One region of the Sporosarcina sp. P7 genome, then DNA from elsewhere that is predicted to be linked to it. Evidence: a T-box and tRNA genes for the amino acid it is inferred to sense, from the RefSeq annotation. Region 1 holds a T-box; the other holds one or more tRNA genes.
The links. The T-box of region 1 lies ahead of alaS (alanine--tRNA ligase). A T-box ahead of a tRNA ligase gene usually reads a tRNA of that ligase, here a tRNA-Ala.
Positions count from the first base shown of each region.

Region 1 (7,443 bases):
CGATTTACGCTTTTTACGGCTGACATCCGCTTCAATCAAAACGCGTTCAGCAGCCATGGTAGTTAATCGTTCATCCCACAAAATGACAGGCAAACCGAACTTCTCGCGTAACTTCTCAGCGTACTGTTCAGATGCTTCTCCACGGGGCCCTATTGTATTATTCATATTCTTAGGATACCCGACGACAAACCCCGTCACTTCGTATTCTTCTGTCAATTGTTTGACTCGTTTCATCCCGAGGGAACCTACCGCTTCATCAATTTTGATGGTTTCGATTCCTTGGGCTGTCCAACCGAGACTATCGCTTATCGCAATGCCAACGGTTTTTGTGCCAACGTCCAATCCCATAGTTCTCATTCTGCTTTACCTCTGTTTTCTCGGATATAGAACTTAACCAATTCCTCTAGAATTTCGTCTCGTTCCAGTTTCCTTATCAAACTACGAGCGTCTTCGTGGCGCGGAATATAGGCTGGATCTCCAGATAGTAAATAGCCAACCATCTGGTTAATTGGATTATAACCTTTTTCTTCTAATGATTTGTAAACGTGGAGCATGACTGTTTTGACTTCTTCCTCCATCGATTCTTCAGGAAAGTTAAACTTCATCGTTTCATCGGACGAATTCATACTCGACACCCCGCTTTCCGATTTCCATTTATGTGTATAACGATCTACCGTCATAATATATATAGTAAATAGATTTGTGGATTAACCACCGTTCGTATTCATTCCAGTTCAATCATCGGGGTAGACACTTTAGCCACCCCAATGAAATGTAACTAGTAACATGTATCTATATTTTATGATGAATCGCTCTTCAAAATGGTTAAACAGATTTTACATAATCATACACGGATTGAAGCGCATCATCAAGTTTTGACGCATCTTTCGCCCCTGCCATCGCCATATCCGGACGCCCGCCACCTTTTCCGCCACAAAGTGACGCAACATGGTTGACGATTTTACCTGCGTGGTAGTTTCCGCCTTTTAGATCATCAGTAACGCCAGCCGCTAGCATTACTTTCCCGTCCGTAACTGTACCCAGTACAATGACGCCTTTGGAAGTTTTTTGTTTCATTTCATCGATCAATTGACGTAAACCGTTATTGTCTTTTACTTCAACATTTGCAGAAATGACTGTGACGTCTTCGATCTGCTGAGCCGTTTCCATAATACTAGCCAATTGGCTGTTGCCCATTTTCGCTTGCAATGACTCGTTTTCACGTTGAAGTTCTTTAAAGTCAGCGAGAATCGATTCGACTTTTGTGACAACTGTTTTCGGGGTAGCTTTTGCCGTTGCTGCTACTTGGTCGATGACTGCTTGATCTTCTTTAAATGAACGGAATGCTTGTCCACCCGTGAAGGCTTCAATACGGCGTGTGCCCGCTCCAATACCGCTTTCAGAAACGATTTTGAATACGTTGATGTCAGATGTGTTGACAACGTGACATCCTCCACACAGCTCGACAGAGTAATCACCGACTTTGACCACGCGAACGATATCGCCGTATTTTTCACCGAACAATGCCATCGCACCCATTTCTTTTGCTTCTGCAATTGGTGAAATGATGGTGTTGACGGGAATACCTGCCCAAACTTGTTCATTGACCTGGAATTCAATGCGCTCAAGTTCTTCTTTCGTGACTTGTCCAAAATGAGAGAAGTCAAAGCGAAGACGATCTGGACCAACATATGAACCTGCTTGATTGACATGTTCACCTAGAACATCTTTCAATGCGCGGTGCAATAAGTGTGTAGCCGTGTGATTTTTGACCGTCAGATTGCGTGAGAACTCGTCCACTTTTGTATGAACTGATACACCTTCATTCAATTCGCCTGAACTGATGAAGACTGTGTGCAAGTTCTGTCCATTAGGCGCTTTTTTTACGTCGCGAACTTCCGCTGTGAATGATTCGTTTGAGATCGTTCCTTTATCAGCTACTTGACCGCCACTTTCTGCATAGAACGGAGTCCGATCCAAAATGATTTGTACTGTTTCTCCTTCAGATGCATGTGAGATGCGTTGACCATCTTGAACCAGAACACTAACGATCGCAGTGGTTTCTAGTTGACCATAGCCAATGAATTCACTTGCTTCATGTACTTCACCGAGCACGCCCGATTGAATATGCATGGAGTCCGATGTCGCACGCGCAGCACGTGCACGGTTTCGTTGTGCAGCCATTTCTTCATCAAATCCGATACGGTCAACTGCTACATCTTCCTCGAGGGCAAATTCCTCCGTTAATTCAAACGGGAAACCATATGTGTCATAGAGCTTGAACGCATCACTGCCTGAGACGATTGGCAAGCCTGAAGCTTTGGCCTTTTCAATGATCGTCGATAGGATTGCCATACCGTCATTCAATGTTTCGTGGAAACGGTCTTCTTCGTTTTTCACGACTTTCATAATGAACGCTTGTTTATCGTGGACTTCAGGATAGAAGTCTTTCATGATATCCCCAACAATAGGTACCAGCATGTACATAAATGGCTTATCAATACCTAATTGTTTCGCGAAACGAACGGCTCTTCTTAATAGACGACGCAGAACATAGCCACGGCCTTCATTGGAAGGAAGTGCTCCGTCCCCAATAGCGAATGCTACAGTGCGGATATGATCTGAAATTACCTTAAATGCTGTGTCTGCTTGCGTAGTTTGGCCGTATTTTCTGCCTGATACATTTTCTACAGCTTCAATGATCGGTAAGAACAAGTCCGTATCGAAGTTTGTAGGCACGTCCTGGATCACGGATGCCATGCGCTCAAGACCCATTCCTGTATCGATGTTTTTCTTTGGAAGCGGTGTGTATGTGTTATCAGGATTATGATTGAACTCAGAGAATACTAAGTTCCAAATTTCCAAATAACGTTCGTTTTCTCCACCTGGATACAATTCAGGATCGGAGAAGTCGTCACCGTAACTTGGTCCGCGATCGTAGAAGATTTCGGAGTTTGGACCACTTGGGCCTTCGCCGATATCCCAGAAGTTTCCTTCAAGTCGAATGATTCGCTCTACTGGAATACCAATCTGATCTTTCCAAATGGTGTACGCTTCTTCATCTTCCGGATGAATAGTAATGGACAGGCGTTCTGGGTCAAAGCCGATCCATTGTTCATTTGTCAGAAAGTCCCACGCACGAACAATTGCTTCTTCTTTGAAATAATCACCAATAGAAAAGTTGCCAAGCATTTCAAAGAACGTATGATGACGCGCTGTATAGCCGACATTTTCAATATCGTTTGTGCGGATCGATTTTTGTGCATTCGCAATCCGCGGGTTTTCAGGAATCACTCGTCCATCAAAATATTTCTTCAATGTAGCGACTCCACTGTTGATCCATAATAGTGATGCATCATCAACTGGCACTAATGCAGCTGATGGTTCTACAGTATGCCCATGCTCTTTAAAATAGTCTAAAAACATTTGGCGAATTTCAGATGCCGTAAGTTTTCTCATCGTTTTGCTCCTCCTAAAATTAAAAAAACTCCACCCCTTGTATAAAGGGGCGAAGGTTTCATTGATCGCGGTACCACCCTAATTACCGCATGACGCGGTATCTCGAGTTGCCTTAACGCGGCAAGACGGCAGGGATTAGCCTGCAACTTCGGAATAGCGTTCGCTGTAGATCTGAGAGAGCTTTTTCAGCCAAGAAGCTCTTTTCTATGACACAGAATAAACAGGTACTTGTTCCTTCAACGTTTTTGATTATTTCTAAACGAATTATAGGAAAGTTCTCTCGCTTTGTCAATCAGTCACTTCAAGAAAGTCAAATGGCGACACATTGTTCATGCCAATGAGCGGGTCGATGCCAGTAAAATTGTCCATTGTTAGCTTCGCTTGCGATGAATCTTGAGGTTCAACTGTCACTTTTGCAGGTGTTGCATCGAGAACAATGGTTTCCTCGCGTGGTGTTGTCTGATTTTCTTGTGTTTCACCCGAAATACGTTCTTTTAGCGTCGTCTGCCGTTCCGTTTCGTCAGTACGTGCAATACCCGCTTTAAATTCTTCCGCTTCACCGCACAGTATTAAGAAGTTCTTTGCGCGCGTAATCCCTGTGTAAAGTAAATTACGTCGCAACATTTTCCGCTGACTTCTCACGATAGGCATGACAACAATCGGAAATTCACTTCCTTGAGATTTATGGATAGAACAACAATACGCAAGTGTCAGCTGATTCAAATCACTTCGCTCGTACTGCACTTCATTGCCGTCATAGGAGACCACCATGATCGCTTTCTTGTCAGTAGTTTCTTTCGCTAACATGATCGCAACGACTTCGCCCATATCTCCGTTAAAGACATTACTTTCCGGTTGGTTGACAAGTTGCAGTACTTTATCTCCGACGCGATAGGTCGTTTCACCGAAAACCATTTCTTTTCTTCCTTCTGCAGGCGGATTCGTGACTTCTTGAATCATTTTATTCAAACCATCTATGCCTGCTGGACCTTTATACATCGGTGCCAATACTTGAATGTCTTTAATAGAATGTCCTTTTGATGTTGCATTTTGGACAATTTGTTTGACTGCAGGCAAAATTTGATCACTCGAAGCTTTGATAAATGAACGGTCCGATGTCTTCTTTGTGACGTCCATCGTCCATTCCTTTTGCTTGATCATATGCGCCATTTCAATAATGGTCGAGCCTTCACTTTGTCGAAAAATATCCGTCAGTTCAACAACTGGAATTTTTCCTGACTGCATGAAATCACGCAACACTTGTCCAGGTCCAACGGAAGGCAGTTGATCCTGGTCTCCAACGAATAATAACTGTGCATCGTTGCGGACAGCTTTTAACAGCTGATGCATGAGCCAAGTATCTACCATGGATGTTTCATCAATGATGATAAGATTGCCATCCACTTCGCGTTCTGTCTCCTCTTCAGCGTCTTGACCCGTAAATCCGAGTAGACGATGGATCGTCATAGCAGGTAATCCCGTCGATTCGGACATGCGTTTCGCAGCGCGTCCAGTAGGTGCTGCCAAAATGATCGGGAACGGTTCTTTTTTTCGTGCATACTCGTCGAGGTCGAGTGAGATGCCATGCAGTTCTGCATACGCCTCAACCAATCCTCTAATTACCGTTGTCTTCCCTGTCCCTGGTCCCCCCGTTAACACGAGCAGTGAAGAATGAAGGGCGCGCTCGATCGCTTCGACTTGCGTTTCGGCATATTGCACTTCCAAGCGTTCTTCAATTTCACCTATAGCTTTTCTAATTTCTGAAGCAGGAAATTGTTCAGCGACTTCATTTTCAAGAATTTTATTTACTTTAGCAGCAATACCGATTTCTGAAAAATAAAGAGATGGTAAGTAGAGACGTTGCATTTCAGCAGACAATGCGCCTTCTTCAACGAGTTCAATCACTGCTTGGGTAATCGATTCGTAGGAGATAATATGCGCCTGACTCGATTCAAGCAACTGCTTCGCTTGTGGCAAGATCACCTCAGACTCTACGTAGACATGTCCCGCTGACTGTACTTCACTATGTACGCTGTAATAAACTGCTGCCTTAATACGCGCAGGATGATCCCCGACGAGCCCCAGTTGCTTCGCTAGATCGTCAGCACGTTGAAAACCGATTCCTTCGATTTCCTGAATTAAACGGTACGGATTTTCTGTCAGAATCGTGATGGCATCATCTTGATACGCTTGATAGATCCGCATGGCCACTTGTGGACCGAAGCCCCATTCATTCAGTTGCACCATCGTCCGTTCAAGACCTAGATTCTCCTGCAACACGGAAACGAGCGTATCTTTCCGCTCGTCACTTAAACGCGGGATTTGATCAAGGACACTGCGGTCTTCAAGAACTTTCTGAATGACGTTATTGCCAAGTGTCTTGACAATATCACTAGCTGTTTTCTTCCCAATTCCAGGAAATAAATCACCGGAAAGGTAATGGATCAAACCCGCCTCTGTTGCAGGTAACTCTTTCGAAAACGTCTGCACATCGAACTGCTGTCCATGTACCGGATGGGTAACAAGTCGACCCGTAAATTTGTACTCTTCTTCCGCAACTAAAGGAGGGAATGACCCTTTGATCACTATTTCACTGTCGCGGTAGTCGGTATTGGTGGATGTGACTTTCAACTTGACGATGGAAAATAGATTCGTCGTATTATGGAAAATTGTCACGACCGGCCTACCGATTAAATATTGTCCATTTTCACTCATCGCTAGGTCTCCCTCCTTTTCACCTACTGTATTACTCGCCCTGTTCCCCAAGCTTGATCATATCGAATAAATAACGCGCCTGGGTATGGTCAGGTTCCGCAGTGAAGGCTTGCTCTAAGTGTGATAGTGCACTTGTTTTGTCTTCTGTTGAAACGGCATATAAAACGCCCAAATTATAATGGCTATCCGCATGATCAGGAGCCACTGCCAAAATGGATTCGAATACGGGCTTAGCTTCTTTAAATAATTCGAGCTTAGCTAGTAAAATCCCATACGACAATGCCACTTCCTGATCGTCAGGATTTAATTCAACGGCACGTTGCAAATAAGGCAATGCTAAGCGGTCATTACCTGTTTGTTCTATACTTTTACCGAGCATAAAATAGGCATCCGCAGAATCCAATCCTGTATTGATGGCTTTTTCATATAATTTTGCTGCTTCTTCAAAGCGCTCTTGATTGTAATACAGATTCGCCAGTCCATAAAAAGCGGTTCCTGCATTTTCATCAAGCGTCAACGCTTTTTGGAAAAATGGTTCCGCCTGCTCGGCGTCTCCAAGCGATGCAAAAATGTTTCCAATATTGATATAGCCTGTAGGCTCTTCCGGATTTTCTTCTACTGCTTTCATGAAAAGCTCAATCGCTTTCTCATAATTGCCTTCTTGCATTTCTTTAATCGCATCTTGATGTATCGACATGCTGTTGCCTCCTTATCCGACGTACGTCAGTTTCTTGCCATCTTTATATACTTCATTGATTGTCCCGCCACCTAGGCACTCATCACCGTCATACAACACGACAGCTTGTCCTGGCGTGACTGCGCGAACTGGTTCATCGAAAGTGACGATCGCTTCATCACCAACTAACTGCACAGTAACTTTCGTATCCGGCTGACGATAACGGAATTTAGCTGTACACGTGAATGTCTCCGGTAATTCTTTCGGTGTACAAATATTCATATCGGTTGCTTGTAAACTAGTTGAGAATAATGTGTCGTGATAGAAGCCTTGTTCAACTAGCAACACATTGCGTTCCAAGTCTTTACCAACCGCAAACCAAGGTTCTCCAGCTCCACCAATGCCTAGACCGTGACGCTGTCCAATTGTGTGATACATGAGTCCGTCATGCGTGCCCATCTTCACTCCGGCCATTGTCTGCATCTCGCCTGGACGTGCAGGTAAGTACTCCCCAAGGAATTCCTTAAAATTGCGCTCGCCGATGAAACAGATACCCGTTGAATCTTTTTTCTTCGCAGTTGCGAGACCTGCTT
Region 1 covers NZ_PDZF01000002.1:317,923-325,365, reverse strand. The annotation lists gene ruvX (Holliday junction resolvase RuvX) at 1-357, opposite strand, end outside; gene CSV60_RS04210 (IreB family regulatory phosphoprotein) at 354-626, opposite strand; gene alaS (alanine--tRNA ligase) at 826-3,459, opposite strand; T-box leader at 3,502-3,708, opposite strand; gene recD2 (SF1B family DNA helicase RecD2) at 3,748-6,174, opposite strand; gene CSV60_RS04195 (tetratricopeptide repeat protein) at 6,206-6,871, opposite strand; gene mnmA (tRNA 2-thiouridine(34) synthase MnmA) at 6,884-7,443, opposite strand, start outside.

Region 2 (7,443 bases), on a different contig from region 1:
AGGTTTCATTCCAAAAGTGATGAACACGCTGAATAATCTGTCGTTTGCGATTGTTGCAGGGGTAGGCGGACTGCTGGCGGTGACAGGGTATGGTGGCGTAACGGTTGGAACCATTGTCATCTTCAGTGAGTACGCACGGCAATTTACGCGTCCTCTAAATGACTTGGCTAATCAATTTAACACTGTACTCTCCGCCATCGCGGGTGCAGAGCGAGTGTTTGCCATTATGGACGAACCTGTTGAAAAAGACGAAGCAACGAAGCAGATCGAAACATTACATGGCGATATCGAGTTTCGCAATGTAACATTTGGTTATGAAGAAGAAGCAATTATCAAGAACCTTAGTTTCCATGTTCAATCAGGCGAAACAGCGGCCTTCGTTGGAGCAACAGGAGCAGGGAAGACGACGATCATGCAATTGCTGTCACGTTTTTACGAAGTAGACAGCGGGCAAATTTTGCTCGATGGCATCCCGATTGACGAACTACCGCGTCAAACTGTGCGCAGCCAAATGGCTTTCGTTTTGCAAGATCCATTCCTGTTCGAAGCGACCGTGCGCGAAAACATTCGCTACGGACGACTTGACGCAACGGACGGGGAAGTCGAAGAAGCCGCTAAAAAAGCCAACGCCCATAGCTTCATCAACAAGTTATCGATGGGCTATGATACGGTGCTGACGGCAGGCGGAGAAGAGATTTCACAAGGACAAAAACAACTGCTATCCATCGCCCGTGCGCTAGTAGCCGATCCGACCCTGCTATTGCTTGACGAAGCGACTAGCAGCATTGATACAGTGACAGAGCTCGCAATACAGGATGCGTTGGAACGTCTTATGGAAGGTCGAACAAGCTTCGTCATCGCGCATCGTCTGAACACGATCAAGCAAGCAGACAAAATATTCGTACTGGCGGACGGCGAGCTACTCGAATCGGGCAGTCACGAAGAACTGCTGGAACGTAAAGGCGTGTTTCATGGAATGTTGAATCATGATGGGTAAGTGAAGGGCTGTTGATCACCGGACTCCATTCCCGATCAACTAGTGTCTTTTTCTAATGGTGGAGAGTGGATGACAAAACGTACTTACGTGTTTGTCTATGAAATTGAATAATTACAACATAAACGAGCATCGCATGTAGCGGTGCTTTTTTATATATAAACGTAATAAGAATAACTTTGGGATTTTATGTATAGCTGTAGTAGAGTAAATGAGAGAATGGAATGTGAAGGTCTATACAGAGTTACTTGAATTTAAGGTCTTCGAAAAGACGAACTCTTTCACACGTTATGGACGTATAAATAGTAGAACGGTGGTTGTTCGAGAAATGAGTTAAATAGAAGAAGAGTGGTTTTGGTAAAAGGGGGCATTCTTATGAGAAGGTTTTTTTATTACTTCGGATGGACAATGGTTATAGGGATTATTATTTATTCAGGTGCAAAATATCAGTTCCTGTTGAAACAAGAATATATGAAAAACTTTGAAGTACTATCATTTATTTTGTTTTCATCAATATTTCCTGTTGGTATTGGAATACTGCTCAGGTTGCCAAAACTTATAATTGAGATTAAAGAGAATAGACAATGGACCTTTGATTGGGCTAAATTCATGGGGGTTGGGTTGCCATCCCTTGGTGTATTATCTATGTGTGTACTACTATTTACACCAGCGGGGGAGAGTATTCTTCCATTTGTACCGGAAATAATTTATTCCGGAAATTCAACAATTCAAATAGTAGCTGGTGTGGTATTTGGATTTATCTTGTTAGATAGTGTAAAGAGGTAATAAATTGTTTTTAAATGAACGGGTTCCAACCACAACTGTCAATTAGTAATGGAGTTTGTATAATTTGCTTATTATTTACGTTAAAGCAGTAAATAATAAGCATGTAAAAGGCCGCTAATTCATAAACGAATTAGCGGCCTTTTACGTGCTTCATTTTGCACCGGTGAACAGAATGGATGACATAATCGGATGATTAGCCTGTTCCGCGTTATTACTTCTTCTCATCAATATGAAGGGTCTTATCATCTGCAAACTGTACATCCAATTTGAACTCATCATACGTATCGAGTCCATACCACTGTAAAATGCGATCGATTGCTTCTTCTTTAGTAGTCCCGCTATCAATCAAAATTTCCATAAACATTTTATGCATATCGTCAATGGCCTCATTGCCTTCCAGATTCACGTCCTGGAACTCGTTGACGTACTCTGCATCGTCAGGTTTTACATCTTCATAATCCGTCTCGATTTTCTTATTGTCTTTCTTGATCGTTAAATCGAAATCCGTGAAACCATAACCGTCACCCGTGTTAATGGTACTGCCGTTACTCTCGTCTTCAATGCTGACTGCATCGTCATTGTTTGGTGCCTCGTCTTTTGACGCGCAACCTCCGAGAAGTAGAATAGATGAAACTCCTGCAATAGATAACATTCGCATGAACGACATAAGCGCCACCCTTTCTAAAGTGTATACTACTTGTATTATCACCTTAAAACGACTACCTTAAACAAAAAAATGTTCTATTTGTCGACAGGAGAATGGGAAGATGCCCAATTAATGATACTTTCGCTCCATGATTGAACCGAGCATTTGTCGGATCGGTAAAACTTGTCCGCTTGGTAATCGAACCTTTCCATGATAATAGCCGACATATTGATTAATCGACATCTTCCGTACAATATAATCATCAAGCGTTGGGCATTGGAAAAATGGTTTAAACGTCAACTGGATATCATTCGAAAACTTTGTGTGAATTTTCCATGCGCTTTTCGGGTCTTCTTTATCACTTTCGAATACTACATCTTCATGAAATTTATGCATCGTACCTTCTACGAAGACGGCATTTTCCGTCAACCCCGTACCATCCGTCCAACTACCGCCGAAATTTAAGCCGATCCGTTTGCCGCTTGTCCGCTGGGAAGCCATCGCCCAGTCCCAATTCGTTCTGGCATTCCATACGCCGCGCCCATAATCGCAAATGGCAAAACTGTAATAGGGATTGAAATCAAAGCGTCGATCACCAAAACGTACATATCCGCCGGTCGGCATAATCGAATGTTTGGAAGTGAAATGGAATGAGTCTCGACTTTTCGGAATGACTACATTTAATGATTCATCTTTCTCGGGATGAATAATATGTAAATCTGCATGCAACACTTCATTGTCAAAATCAGGAATGACAATGGACAAATGCGTTTCACCTTGCATATGTACGAATTGAACCGTCATATCGTCATGCGCGAACTTGATACTATCGAGTGCCTCTTCAGGCATTTTAATACGTCTTCCAAAAGGAAGGGTTACATGTTTCTCGTAGAATCGCTGTGTTTCATAGTTGAGTATGTAAATTAGACAAGTCACTTTATGATCCAGGTGTACGATCGAGGCGGTTAATAAAATATCCTCCCCATAGATGCACCAATTGTTCCAGCGCTTCTTCTTCATGAACTGTCCTCTTAAATTGCTCCTCACTAAAGGGCTGCGTGCGTATCCTATTGATTCAGGATTCAGAAGCCCCTTGGAGTCACACAGAGAAACAATTTCAGATAACTCTCTTTCTTCATGCTGCATACCATTAACCACCTTTCTTGCCTATTGTCTTTTAAACGAACAATTGATATACTCTATATTGTATCAGATATGAGGGGCATTAGCTCAGCTGGGAGAGCGTTGCGCTGGCAGTGCAAAGGTCAGGGGTTCGAGCCCCCTATGCTCCATTAAAATAAAGAAGGCAGTTCATTAGAGAAATCTCTAACGGACTGTCGTTTTTTTTTTATCGAGACAGTACTAGTAAACCTATCTTCTCCTTCGCCATGCGTAATGAAACTATTTACTATTGTATAATTATTCATTGTAATGTATATTGAATACTATAGAAAGTAATCGTTATAAGATCTTGTCCAATATATGGAGTATACAAGCAAACGGATACATATACTTGTAGACAGTTGGTAGGCCGTATCTTATAATTGTATTAATTTAGAATATTTATACTAGCAAAGAGAGAGAAGGGGAAATGTATGAAGAAGATGTTTACAGCATTATTGCTAATCCTATTATTGGTCGTTGCGGGATGTAGCAGTAACGATGGAGGGGCAGGCTCAACAGAGAAGTCCACGTTGAAGAATATTAAAGACAACAAAAAATTGGTGGTTGGAATTGCACCAGGTTATTTCCCTTTTGAAATGAAAAGCATTGAAGGCGGTTATGTCGGGTATGATATCGATCTAGCAAACGCAGTGGGTGAAGCGTTAAATACGGAAGTAGAGTTTAAACAATTCGTATTTGATGGCTTAGGACCGGCTTTGCAAATAGGTGAAGTAGATATGGTCATCGCAGGTATGACGATTCGTGGGGATCGTGCATTATCCATTAGCATGTCCAATCCTTACTATAAAACAGGTCAGGCGATCATGGTGCCAGCTGCGAATAAAGGGATCAAATCATGGGAAGAGCTTGACGTCAAGGGGAATAAAATTGCGGTAGGTATCGGGACTACGGGCGCATTGCTTGCGAAGTCTCAGTTCAAAAATGCGGAAGTAGTAGACTTCGAGGATTTCCCGTTAGCAGCTACGACAATGGGTTCAGGACAGGCTGATGCCGTTGTGTATGATGAACCTGCCATTGCTGTTTGGCGTTTGGAACATGAAGGAGAAGTTCATCAAGTAGAAGGTTTGATGTCTGCTGAGAATCTCGGAATTGCAGTAAAGAAAAATGATTTTGAAACGATTCAATGGTTGAATTCATTCTTGCACAGCTATGTGGACAGCCCGGAAGAACTAGCATCAAGAAGTCGTTGGTTTGAAGAAAGCGACTGGCTAGATAAGGTTTCGGGAGAATAATATGGGCGGCTATGAATATGACTTCAGTGTAATATCGCAAAATATGGATATCTTTATTGAAGGGGCGCTGAAAACTCTTGAAATTTCAGCGATCGCATTATTGCTGGCTATTCCGATGGGGATTATTATCGGAATGGGTAGAATTTCCCGCAATAGATTCATCCGTATTCTTTCCTCAGCCTATGTAGAAGTCATGCGCGGCGTGCCGTTGCTTGTACTATTGATTTGGATTTTCTTTGTACTCGGTCAATTTTTAAAGCTCGGTTCTTATTGGGCATCAATTATTGGGTTGGCTGTTTTTACCGCAGCATTCATTGCAGAAATTGTTCGTTCAGGAATACAAGGTGTGCCAAGAGGTCAGATGGAGGCAGCTCGTTCGTCAGGTATGACCTACTGGCAGGCGATGCGTTTGATCGTTTTGCCACAAGCATTCCGAAGAGTTCTACCGCCACTTGCTTCACAATTCATCATGCTAATTAAAGACTCCTCTTTGATCTCGGTCATCGGTGCGACGGAATTGACGTTGAACGCGAAGAATCTCGTGGCCACTAGTATGCGTTCCATAGAAGTATGGACATTCATCGGTTTCGTTTACTTTGCCATGACGTTCACGTTATCCATGATCATTCGTGCGATCGAACAAAAGTTATTAGCGAGAGAAAATTCATAAAGCTTGACGTGAAGGAGTGCCAGATATGATTTCTATTAAACACGTAAATAAAACATTTGGTATGAACCAAGTGTTGACAGATGTCTCGCTTGAAGTACCTAAATCACACGTTGTGGCCATCATAGGCCCAAGTGGAGCAGGGAAGTCTACATTAATTCGTACGATCAATGCGCTCGAACCTATCGATGACGGAGAAATTGTAGTAGACGGCGTTTCCATACACGATAGAAAAGTGAATATTAACAAAGCGCGTTCTGAAATCGGATTCGTGTTCCAAAGCTTTAATCTTTATCCATTTCTCACGGCATTGCAAAATGTCACGCTCGCGCCTATCAATGTAAAAGGGCTAAGCAAAAGCGCTGCGGAAACGCGAGGGAAGGAGTTGCTGACTTCACTCGGTCTTGGAGATAAATTTGATGCGTATCCGAACCGGTTATCTGGCGGTCAGCAACAACGTGTCGCGATAGCGCGTGCGCTCGCAATGGATCCGCAAGTGATGCTATTCGATGAGCCGACTTCCGCACTCGATCCCGAGATGGTCACCGAAGTTCTCGATGCCATCCGTAAACTGGCTGAAAGTGGTATGACGATGGTCGTCGTGACACATGAAATGGGCTTCGCCAAAGAAATTTGTGACGAGATCATCTTCATGGCAGATGGCAAAGTCGTGGAACAGGCATCACCTGCCAAGTTCTTCACGAATCCCGATTCCGAACGCGCCCAGAATTTTTTATCGAAAGTATTACATCACTAATTGAACGTCCCTCGTTGTCATATGATATGGCAAGGAGGGATTTTTTTGTACAATCGACAAGCGGCAGTAGACTATGCAGACACTTGGTGGAATAGCAGAAACCCTGCCTTCCCCAGTTTTGAAGATGACTGTACGAATTTTATTTCACAATGTCTGTTGGCGGGTGGAGCACCGATGCATGGACAACCAAACCGCGAAAAGGGTTGGTGGATGCGTAAAGGCACATGGAGCTTCAGTTATACCGTCGCTCACTCAATGCGATGGTACTTAGCGACTTCTACAAAAGGACTGACTGCAACTCAAGTAAAAACTCCCCAAGAATTACAGCTAGGCGATATCATTTCGTATGACTTCCATGGAGACGGGCGTTTCGACCATACGACGATTGTAACTGCCAAGGACGGAGATACACCGCTCGTCAATGCCCATACGTATAACGCATATCATCGCACATGGGATTATAAGGACTCCTATGCTTACTCGCCAAATGCGAAGTATATCTTTTTTAAAATTAATGATAATTTCTCATAATTATCCAGTTCTGCATCAAAGTGTTTCTCATAGCCTCTAGCAACAGACTACCAAGTTAGGGTATAATGAAAAATAGATACTTATTGCAAAGGAGAAGGTTGAGTGTGAATGAACAAGCATTATCGGTAAGAGAGGCCATTGTTACACGGCGCTCTATTAAGAATTTTAACGGACAACCGATCGAACCAGAGATCATTCCAGAAATTATAGAAGATGCCGTTTGGGCTCCAAACCACGGAAACCGGAATCCTTGGCGATTGATCGTAGCGACAGGTGAACAGTATGAACAGCTTTTGGACGTCTTGAAGGAGTTCGGTGTAGCAAATTGGAAGCAGCTTTCTGCTGAGGATCTTGAAAAACAAATGAAGAAGTTCTCGACTGCCAGTGCAGCTGTATTCGTCATCGTACCTGAAGATGTACGCCAAAAAGAACGGCTGGAGGATTACGCAGCAGCTAGCACGCTAATTCAAAATATTCAATTGCTTGCTTGGGATAAAGGAATTGGTACTTGTTGGAAGACGCCACCGTTCATCGATCACCCGAAATTCCGCGAGCGTTTAGGCGTAGAGACGGGCGAACGCATCATCAGCATGTTGCAGTTCGGCTATTTCGATACGTCACCGAAAGCCTCACCACGTAAGCCGG
Region 2 covers NZ_PDZF01000016.1:41,377-48,819, forward strand. The annotation lists gene CSV60_RS13770 (ABC transporter ATP-binding protein) at 1-997, shown strand, start outside; gene CSV60_RS13775 (hypothetical protein) at 1,370-1,780, shown strand; gene CSV60_RS13780 (YusW family protein) at 1,992-2,447, opposite strand; gene CSV60_RS13785 (DUF2804 domain-containing protein) at 2,556-3,572, opposite strand; tRNA gene CSV60_RS13790 (tRNA-Ala) at 3,646-3,718, shown strand; gene CSV60_RS13795 (transporter substrate-binding domain-containing protein) at 4,022-4,843, shown strand; gene CSV60_RS13800 (amino acid ABC transporter permease) at 4,845-5,513, shown strand; gene CSV60_RS13805 (amino acid ABC transporter ATP-binding protein) at 5,539-6,267, shown strand; gene CSV60_RS13810 (amidase domain-containing protein) at 6,313-6,798, shown strand; gene CSV60_RS13815 (nitroreductase family protein) at 6,903-7,443, shown strand, end outside.
Region 2: it has a tRNA-Ala gene. The T-box ahead of alaS (alanine--tRNA ligase) is inferred to sense a tRNA for this amino acid. The anticodon was not compared.